DNA from 2 places in the Paenibacillus sp. EPM92 genome. Region 1 is predicted to be linked to the other one. Evidence: riboswitches for the same ligand, from Rfam matches in the RefSeq annotation. Region 1 holds a riboswitch; the other holds the start of a gene.
What was found. A riboswitch is a leader RNA that binds a small molecule or an ion and turns the genes downstream of it on or off. The one in region 1 is predicted to bind cyclic di-GMP.

Region 1 (4,714 bases):
AGTAGATGATCCATGGAATGAACAGCGTCGAAACGCCGAGCAGCGGGAGCACGTCGAAGATGGCCGCCAAGAGCGCGATCGAGAAGGCGTTGTTGACGTTCAATATAAGCAGCGCGATGAAGATGACGATAAAGGTCAGGCTGATCAGCTTCGCCTGCGCTTTAAGGTAGGTGACGATGCCCAGCAGCACGTTCTCGCGGAGGAAGTGGAACGCTTTTTTAAACGTTTTCGGCGTTTTGTCCGAAGCGATCCGCTTCCAGGATTCGATCTCGATGCTCAGGAAATAGGCCAAAATAATACCGATCACGAAGTTCACGACGAACGTGGAGAACGAGGTCAGCATGGCGAACAAGCTCGTTAAGAACGTACGGGCGATTTCGGTCGTCTTCTGAATGATCTCCGCGGAGTACTCCTTGGCCTTCTCCACTAAATTCAAATCGACCGGAAGCGTCCCGATCAGTGACTGTACCTGGTCGGAGCGGTTGATGAGCTCTTGCTCCAGAACGACGGCGTAATCGGGCAGCTTGTCGGCGAGATTGATGATCTGGGTCGTGAAGATCGCGCCGAGTCCGGTCATGGCACCTAGAATGACCATCACGAAGACGAGGGTGGAGATGGCGGAAGCGATCGATTTCTTCAACCCGCGCCGGTTCAGGAACTTGGCGAACGGCTCGATGATCAAGTAAATGACGAACGCGAGGAAAATCGGGGTCGCGATCCGATACAGATGGCTGAAGGCGAACATGAACAAATATACGGTAAGCACGAGCAACGCAATATCGATAATCGTTTTGTAATATTTGCGATAAAAGGGAATCATTCGTTAACCTCCATTCATTATCTTCCATATTAAAAGACACCGACTTGATTCGCAAGTGAGGCCGGCTTGTACATACATACGGAAACAGCGAAGAACGGTTGCTTTCGGCGGCCCGATTCTATACAATAAGAAAAAACGCACAGTAGGAGAAGTGACTGGACATGAAATGCAAGATTTCGCGCAATGCGGCCAAAGTGTTGTTGGCCGAGATGGAGCAAGAAGAGAATAAAGAATTAAAGCTTCGCGTGTATGTGACTCATGCGCATGGCGACCATGCCCACTACGGACTCAGCATGGATACGCCGACCGAGAACGATGTCGTCGTTTCGACAGATAAAGGAATCGACGTTATTCTGCAAAAGGACGAGCCGCTGCTCGACGGCGTTCGGATCGATTATTTCTATGTGCCGGAAGAAGGATTCGCGGTAACGAATCCAAGCAAGGGCAATAACGGGGACCACTAGCACATCGTTCACAGGGAGTTCCCCGGTGTCAGCCGCTTGAAGAAAGGAATTACCGCATGGTCAACGATATTCGCGTTTGCGACAAATGCAAACATATGAGAATGAAAACCGCCGTTCCGAAGCTGCAGAAGCTTGTGCCCGACGCCGAGATCAAAGTCGGCTGCAAGTCTTATTGCGGCCCGTGCTCGCGGTTTGCCTTCATCTTCATTAACGGCCGGTATGTAACCGGCAAGACTGAAGACGAAGCGATCGAGAAGGCGAGCAAATACGTGAAATAAATCATGCAAGAAGATCAGATCCTCGGGCCTCAGGGCACCGGGGATTTTTGATTTGACGCCGGAAGGGATGCGCGGCACGAATTTCGGCGTCCAGACATGATCCGGGGGCGGCCAATTTCCGGGACCGGTAATCGGGGCTATGTGCTCGGTCAATGGGGCGGAGGCCCGCTTTTTGTAACGGTTGCCATGATCGCGTTGACGGGTATCATTTTTTACTGGAAAGGGTACCGGTTATTCAAAATCATACAAAATTCCCAAATTTTTTTATGAAAATGGGATGAAAGAACTATGTATTCGTGACCTTCTATCTTATATTCTTAATAAAGAACATCTCCATGAACAGACACAATTCGAGCGCACTCGATAAGGGCAACCCGGACGAAAGTCTGCGGACGCAAAGCTATAGGGGCTTAGGCGCAGGAGAGCAGTGCTATGCCAGCCAGTTGTCGAAGGCACGGAGTGATCGCGATCCTTTCAACAGCGGCTCCCGACCAGGGGAGCTTTTTTTGGTGTGAATAGATGAAGGAGGAGAACCCGGCGATGGACCAGGAACGCAGCATCTTAAATAAGAAGGGGTTTTACACGAAAATCGGCGATGATTTCATCGGAGTCTTCCTATCTGCTGAAGGACCGAAATTGTTCATAAATCGTGACGTGTACGAGCTGACGTCCCCGCATTGGGATGTCGAGATGATTCGCGGGCGCAGCCGGCAAATCATCACGTTTTACTGGATGGGCGAAGTGAAGCTCTCGATCTGCTGCGAATCGAACCACGACGTATTTCTACCGTTGTTCGATTACTTGATGTGCCGTCCTCAGCTGAAGCACGCTTAGTATAGCTTAGGCAGCGAACGACTGCGGCTTTCTTTGAACCCGATTGGGCCTCTGAGCATACGATGTGGGGTGGCCGGATCATTCCCATCCGGCACGGAACAATCGGATCATTGGAGGCATGTTTGTGAAAAACTCGGAGGTTATCGAGTCGGCGTTATTTGAACATCGGTTTTGGCTTCAGGTGCTCGGTGATCATGCCAGGTTCATCCGGGTAAGCTTGCCGGTCGATGAACGGGAAGAGGCGCAGCGGGCGCTCGGCTTCGTTCAAGCATTCGACGACTTGCTGAAGAAGGCGCGTTCGGATAAGTTCCCGGCAGAGGCGGGAGCTTTGACGCAGGACGCGTACGGGCTGACACAAGACCTTCGCGCGTTCAAGCTGCGCTTGCTGGAGCGGCATTTGATCGGCAAGATCGCAATCCAGCTGCCGCCCGCGTTCTTGAGCCATATGGTGAACGAAGCAGAGGAGTATTTACGCGTACTGGGGTACTTGTTATCCGGGCGCCCGGCGCCGGTATTCGATGCGGTGCACCACCACATCGTATGGCTCCAGGACGCCTACGGCCATGCGGGCTCCATTGCAGCCGGCTTGGATATGACGGAATCCCGTTTGGTGGAACTGGCCAGATCGTTCGACCGGCAATTCCGCGAGTATTACCTGAAAGCGGTGGAACTGGCGGGCTTTCTGCGCACGAACATCAAGAAATTCCCGGCTTTAGCCCGGTTTAATAAAGAGGTTGAGCTTGAAATGACGCTGTTCAAGCAGTTTCTGAGCGAGCTGGAAGAGCTCCGTTTAAGCGGGCAGGCGCTCGGTGTGCTTTCGCCCTTGATGGCGGATCACATGGCTCGGGAGGAGTGTTATTACTTGCTTAAGCTGTCTCAGGTGTCGGAAATCAAAGCGATGAGCTGCGATCCGACGAAGCCGAGGACGGAAGTGTAACGAAACCCTATCGGCCGACGCCGGCAGCGCATCCGTTTACCGGGGAACGTACCCCGAAGACGGATGCGTTTTTTTGCATGGTTTACGCGCTGGAAGGGCGCATGCCAAAAAAAAGCTTAGGAGCGTCTGCCCTAAGCTTTTTTTGGCTGCTCCTCACAGCGTATAGGCGCAATCTGCATTAATTCCCGCTCGTACTCGAATCCTTCCGCCAGCCGAACAAGCCGCCCGGGGCGAAAAATTGGTATAACGCGCATTCGATGCGTCCGTTAAACAGCTTGCGCTTCTTATCGGCTTTTCGCCCGAGATAATGCTCCATTTGCTTGCTCGGGCTGAGGATGAAGGCCGACCAGTTCGGCAGCTGCTTATGCATCTGCCCGAATTGGCGCAGCGCGCGTTCGACTTCTTCGCGGTCGCCGAGCCTTTCGCCGTATGGCGGGTTCGTGATCAGGCAGCCGTAATCGCCGGCCGGCAGCGCTTTGCTGACCGGAAGCGTATGGAAGCGAAGCTCCTTGGCGAGGCCTGCGGATTTGGCTGCAGCTAACGCCACTTCGATGGCGGCGGGGTCGATGTCCGAGCCGCCGATTTGCAGCGGGATATCGTCCTTGACCAGATCAAAGGCTTCCTCCCGTGCTTCGCTCCATAACGCTTCCGAAATTACAGGCCAGCTCTCCGCGTTGAAGCTGCGCCGCAGGCCGGGGGCTATATTCCAGCCGATCATCGCCGCTTCGATCGGGATCGTGCCGGAGCCGCAGAACGGGTCGTAGAGCGGCCGTTCAGGCTGCCAACGGCTGAGCAGCACCATGGCGGCCGCCATCGTTTCCTTCAGCGGCGCTTCCGTCACCAATTTGCGGTAGCCTCTCTTATGCAGTCCGGGACCGGTCGTATCCAGCGTGATCGTGGCGATGTCATTGAGCAGCGACACCTCAATCACGTAACGGCCTTCGGTTTCGCGGAACCATTCCGTGCCGTACCGCTGCTTCATGCTTTCCACGACCGCTTTCTTCACGATGCCTTGGCAAGCGGGGACGCTGGACAATTGCGATTTGTGCGAACGTCCTTCGACGGGGAACTCTCCGTCTTCCGGAATCCAGTCCGGCCAAGGCAGCGCTTTGACGCCTTCAAACAAGTCGTCGAACGTGCGTGCTTCGAATTGCGCCATCTTGATCAAGACGCGATCCGCCGTGCGCAGCCATAAGTTTGCGCGGCAAACAGCGAGCAGGTCGCCTGTAAAAGTAACGCGGCCGTTCTCCACGGTGACTTGCTCGTAACCCAAATCGCGAACCTCGCGGGCCACGACGGCTTCAAGCCCCATGGGAGCAGTGGCGATCAATTCAATGGAACTAAAGGATGGGAAAGACATAGGTGAGTTTCACTCCGAATC
Region 2 (4,714 bases), on a different contig from region 1:
GATTCTTTTGTCCACCGAATCCACGTCCGCCAAAATCAGTTCCAGGTTGATCGTCTCGATATCGCTGATCGGGTCGACCGTTCCGGAAACGTGCGTAATGTTCTCGTCTTGGAAACAGCGTACGACATGCACGATGGCGTCCACCTCGCGGATGTGGGCAAGGAACTTATTGCCGAGTCCCTCGCCTTGGCTTGCGCCCTTGACCAATCCGGCAATATCGACGAATTCGAACGCCGTAGGCACGATGCGATTCGGCACGACGATTTCCGCCAAGCGGGTCAAGCGCTCATCCGGCACCTCCACTACGCCGACATTCGGATCGATCGTGCAGAACGGATAGTTAGCCGACTCCGCACCGGCCTGTGTAATGGCGTTAAACAACGTAGATTTACCGACATTCGGCAAACCGACGATTCCACAAGAAAGACTCATATATAAACAGCTCCTTATGCTCTGAACGGAATTTCAAATCCTGACATTATATTATATCCCAAAAGTAGGCCCCGTGTCATCTCCCTATGGGAAAAACCCTCCTTCCATTCGGAAAGAGGGCATGGTGACGGGCGCGTTACTGCGGCGGCTGCCCCGAAATACGGCGAAGCTCATTGGCCAGCCTGTGGAACTCCGCCTTGGCCGCCTGATCTTCCGCTGTGAAATAGGAGGCTGATAGAAAGCCGATGATCTTGTTCGCATCCTCCGCGCTAATTCGTGTCTGCGGTTCCGGCGCGGGTTCCGTCACAAGGCTGGCCCGGTACTCGTTCACAACGTCCTGAACGAAGCTCTGGAACGTCTTGCCGAGCAGCCGCAGCGGCTCCTGCGGATCGCTTCTCCTTGCCGGATCCAGCATATAGTGCCCGACGATATCGGTAGCCGGGTTTAGTCCGTACCGGTAACAAGCATACGCAAGCACCCATACGTACCGCTTGTAAGATTCCGTCAAGCTGATCCTGCCTCCGTAACAAAGCTCCACCGCGCCCGCCGCGTCGTTGGCGTCGTCGCCGTAACGCGCGTTATCGGTCGTTACGTTGTACACGACGTGATAGGCAATCTCAGCCGGTCCGGTCAGGAACGGTATGCACTCGATGATCTGTTTATCGTCCACAAACAGATGCGCGGAAGATGACATTTCATTGCGGGTATTTTCAAAATAAGACACATTCGCTGCGGCCGTTGACCCCGGATTTCCCGTATCGTGGGCCACCATAAACCGGCAGCGGGCTAACGCCGTCTTCGGACGCCGCTGGCTCGGCCCCGTCAAATAGCGTGGAATGATCTCATATTTCATAACAAAAGCCACCGTGCTCACCACCCTGCGGATATTTCGGAAGGTCTCGGGCGCTGGGGGCCCCAGCCGATCCGACGAGAATCCTTGCCTTACGATCAGCATATGCGAGCGCCCTGCAAGAAGTCCGTGGCATTGCCGGCCTCTATTTGAATATACGTTTGTTAAAATCGTCCCGTTTCGAACTGAAATGGTTTTCCACTTGCTTTTTCAACACAAACGCCCGCAGCGCATTGGCTTTGTCCGTCGGCATGTCGATGTAACGCGCTCCGTAATAGATTACGGTTTCTCCCGGATCCAACCGTATGATCTCGACTTGGCACGGCATCTCGAAGCCCAGGTCCAGCCGAACGTCGGCCATAGCATGCTTGCTTAACTCAATATCGCTCGGCAAAATAAACCCGAGCCCGCTGATGCTAATATTTCGAACCTCCAGCGCGACATGCTCCTTCAACAATTGGAGCTCCGCATTCGGTTCGCGGATCGAGAGCAGGTGTCCGTCATGTTTGACGTCGACCCGCGGGTTCTCCCGCTTCTCGGCGAATCGGCTCCGATTCTGAGGGGGGTTGATAACCATCAGCGCTCCTTGATCTTTAGCCACGACCGTCGATTGGAACGTATAGATTCCGCCGGGTGAATAGACCGTTAATTTAACCGTATCCCCAAGTTCGAACGCCTTGTATTCCGAAATCTCAACTTCAAGAATATCACCCTCGGCATAAGTCAAAATGCCGGTCGAAACGAAATCCCGCTTCTCCACCGCCACCCGGCTGTTCAGCAGTATTCCGCTTGGGCTTCTATACGTTTCGTGGGTAAACTCGTAGGATATTTTTTCACTCGTAACGGACTTCATCACCTTCGTTACCACCTTTCGCTCTCATGTCTTCGGTAAAAAATAAGCTGCATCTCAACATGCGAGACTACAGTCTGTTCACCGGTGCGCCCAATCGGCGGCCAGGCTGTCGTCATCCTCAATAAAGAAGATCTTAGACCCTAAGCTTTGCGTCCTTGCCTTTCGACAAGTTTGTCAAAAAAACGAATGATAACGACTATTTAACTAAACTTCACATCACCGAACTTGGGTACATATGCCCACATCTTGATCTCATTATAGGTGTTTCCTAAATCCCCTTCAAGAATATTCACACTTTTCACAAAAAATTAACAGCGCTTTTCCGTAAAAAAATTATTCACATGTTAACCGTTCTGTGGATAACTTATATATCCACACCCGGACTTGCCCTAAAAGCGCGATTTACCTACAATGGGGATAAGAAATTAATCCTCTTTATCCACATACTTATCCACAGCATGTGAGTAAGAATACTTGTTCGTTTTCTTACCCGCAATCGACGAATGACTAATGATGAATGAGGTGTAACGATTGATAGCCATAGAAGAACACGAGTATTTTATGCGGGCGGCAATCGAAGAAGCGCGGAAAGCCGAAGCGATCCGCGAAGTTCCGATCGGAGCGGTCATTGTTCGCGGCAGCGACATTATCGGCCGCGGTCATAACGTTCGGGAAACGGCCAAAGATCCGCTTGCCCACGCCGAACTGATCGCGATTAAACAAGCGAGCGAACAGCTGGACGCCTGGCGGTTGCTGGAATGCCGGCTTTATGTGACCCTTGAGCCGTGTCCGATGTGCGCCGGAGCGATCGTCCAGGCGCGAATTCCGCAAGTGATTTACGCATCCCCGGACCCAAAGGCCGGCTGCGCGGGGACGCTGATGAACCTGCTGCAGGAAGATAGATTTAACCATCGCGTCGACGTGATTCAAGGCGTTCTGCAGGAAGAATGCAGTTCCATGCTCACCCAATTTTTCCGTAGATTAAGGGGGAAGACGTAACCTAATTCCCTTTACAACGCCTATTTACCCATGCTAAAATATAATCGTTTCAGAAGTTCGAGACGTGGCTCAGCTTGGTAGAGCGCTTGGTTCGGGACCAAGAGGTCGCAGGTTCAAATCCTGTCGTCTCGACCATCCTATATGAACTACGAATTGCGGCGTAAACCGCAATTTTTTTATGCCCAAATTCCGATATCCCTCTCTTCTCCCGTTGTTTTCCCTCTCTCCCTTCAGTCTATTTTGTTAGCCCGTTCTCCGGCTTCCCGGCTATCACTGTACCGGCCGGTTATACGACGGATGGCTTGGGGGTCGGCATCGAATTTTTGGGCCGCGCCTTCGATGAAGCAACCTTGATTAAACTGGCTTACGCTTATGAACAGGGCACCCATCACCGGAAGCCTCCCGTTCTGGTTCCTTAAGGCCAGGGTCCTAAACAAAATCCCCTTCGTGCCGCTCTATTTCATACATAGCAGCCCGAAGGGGATTATTCGATATTTTCGACTCTTAGCCAGGGTTCGATTCGTTATTTGGGCCCTGCACTTCAACCTGCACGTCCTGCGGTAGCACTAACGTAACAGACATCTCCGGGTAGACCGAATTCAGGCCGCGGTAGACCGGAGGACGCTTCACCTGCACATACATCGTGTCGCCAACCGTTCGCACCGTGTAGAATTGCTCCTTGTCGACCGTCGGACGGTCTCCTTCCTGTACGCGGGTTCGGTAAGTGCCGAACAGGTGCATGGAACGCTCCGCCGTTTTGTCGATGCGAACCGGTTCGCCGGATGTTTGCACGACCAGCTTTTGGATGGCCGGATTTACCGGTTCCTGCAGTTCGGGCAAATCCGCCGTGACCTCGACTTCGCCTACGAGTTTGCGTACTTCATCCGTCACCCCGAGACCGGTCAGCATCGTAAACATGAAACAGCCGGCGAACAACACCCCGACGAACAGGACGCTCATCCAATCATACCGGATGACCTCGCTCTCTTTCTTGGCGATGAACACATACGCGAGGATCTCCAGGCCAAGCAGCACAAGGACAATCGGCCACCAGCGGATGAAGCTGGTGAATGCGCCAAGTCCCTGCCATTGCGATAAGAACAGGAGGACTCCGAAGCCGATCAGCGTGAGCCCCATCGACAACGTGCCTACGCGCCATTTTCTCAATCTACTCCCCCCGCTTCCCTTTCTTGCCGCCCCATAATAGGCGTATCCCCCCGCCGATCAGCAGTACCGAAACGATAAAGGTTTGAAAATAGGTATGGTACCAGTTCAACACCCGCGACCGTACTTCTCTCGGCAGCCAAAGATCAAGCATATTCAACAGCACCTGATCCAGCAAATAATACAAACCCAGACCAAGCAATCCGATTCCGATCCAACGCTGCCGGTGGACGAGCCAATCCACGATGGGTGCATCCGTCAACGGCTCCCTGCCGGATTTCGAGATCTGCTGCAGCGCGTCGAAGAAGCTGTAAAACCATAGAATCGGAATCAAGAACAAAAATAACGACAACCGGAGCGCATCCATAAAATAAACGCTGAACAGAAAAGCCGCCATCAGCTGCAATCCCCGTTTT

Region 2: it holds a riboswitch for cyclic di-GMP, as region 1 does, so the genes downstream of both, JMF85_RS04775 (PilZ domain-containing protein) here and JMF85_RS23430 (hypothetical protein) in region 1, are expected to answer to the same signal.

The regions. Positions count from the first base shown of each region.
Region 1 is NZ_BCPS01000095.1:8,657-13,370, reverse strand. Features, by position in the region: gene ytvI (sporulation integral membrane protein YtvI) at 1-820, opposite strand, end outside; gene JMF85_RS23440 (iron-sulfur cluster assembly accessory protein) at 982-1,284, shown strand; gene JMF85_RS23435 (YuzB family protein) at 1,341-1,562, shown strand; cyclic di-GMP riboswitch class I at 1,921-2,013, shown strand; gene JMF85_RS23430 (hypothetical protein) at 2,103-2,396, shown strand; gene JMF85_RS23425 (DUF2935 domain-containing protein) at 2,521-3,333, shown strand; gene JMF85_RS23420 (THUMP domain-containing class I SAM-dependent RNA methyltransferase) at 3,512-4,693, opposite strand.
Region 2 is NZ_BCPS01000025.1:14,432-19,145, reverse strand. Features, by position in the region: gene ychF (redox-regulated ATPase YchF) at 1-432, opposite strand, end outside; gene JMF85_RS04780 (peptidoglycan recognition protein family protein) at 569-1,285, opposite strand; gene JMF85_RS04775 (PilZ domain-containing protein) at 1,428-2,135, opposite strand; cyclic di-GMP riboswitch class I at 2,229-2,321, opposite strand; gene tadA (tRNA adenosine(34) deaminase TadA) at 2,667-3,134, shown strand; tRNA gene JMF85_RS04765 (tRNA-Pro) at 3,193-3,269, shown strand; partial or broken gene JMF85_RS04760 (amidase family protein) at 3,380-3,553, shown strand; gene JMF85_RS04755 (LiaI-LiaF-like domain-containing protein) at 3,639-4,301, opposite strand; gene JMF85_RS04750 (hypothetical protein) at 4,303-4,714, opposite strand, start outside.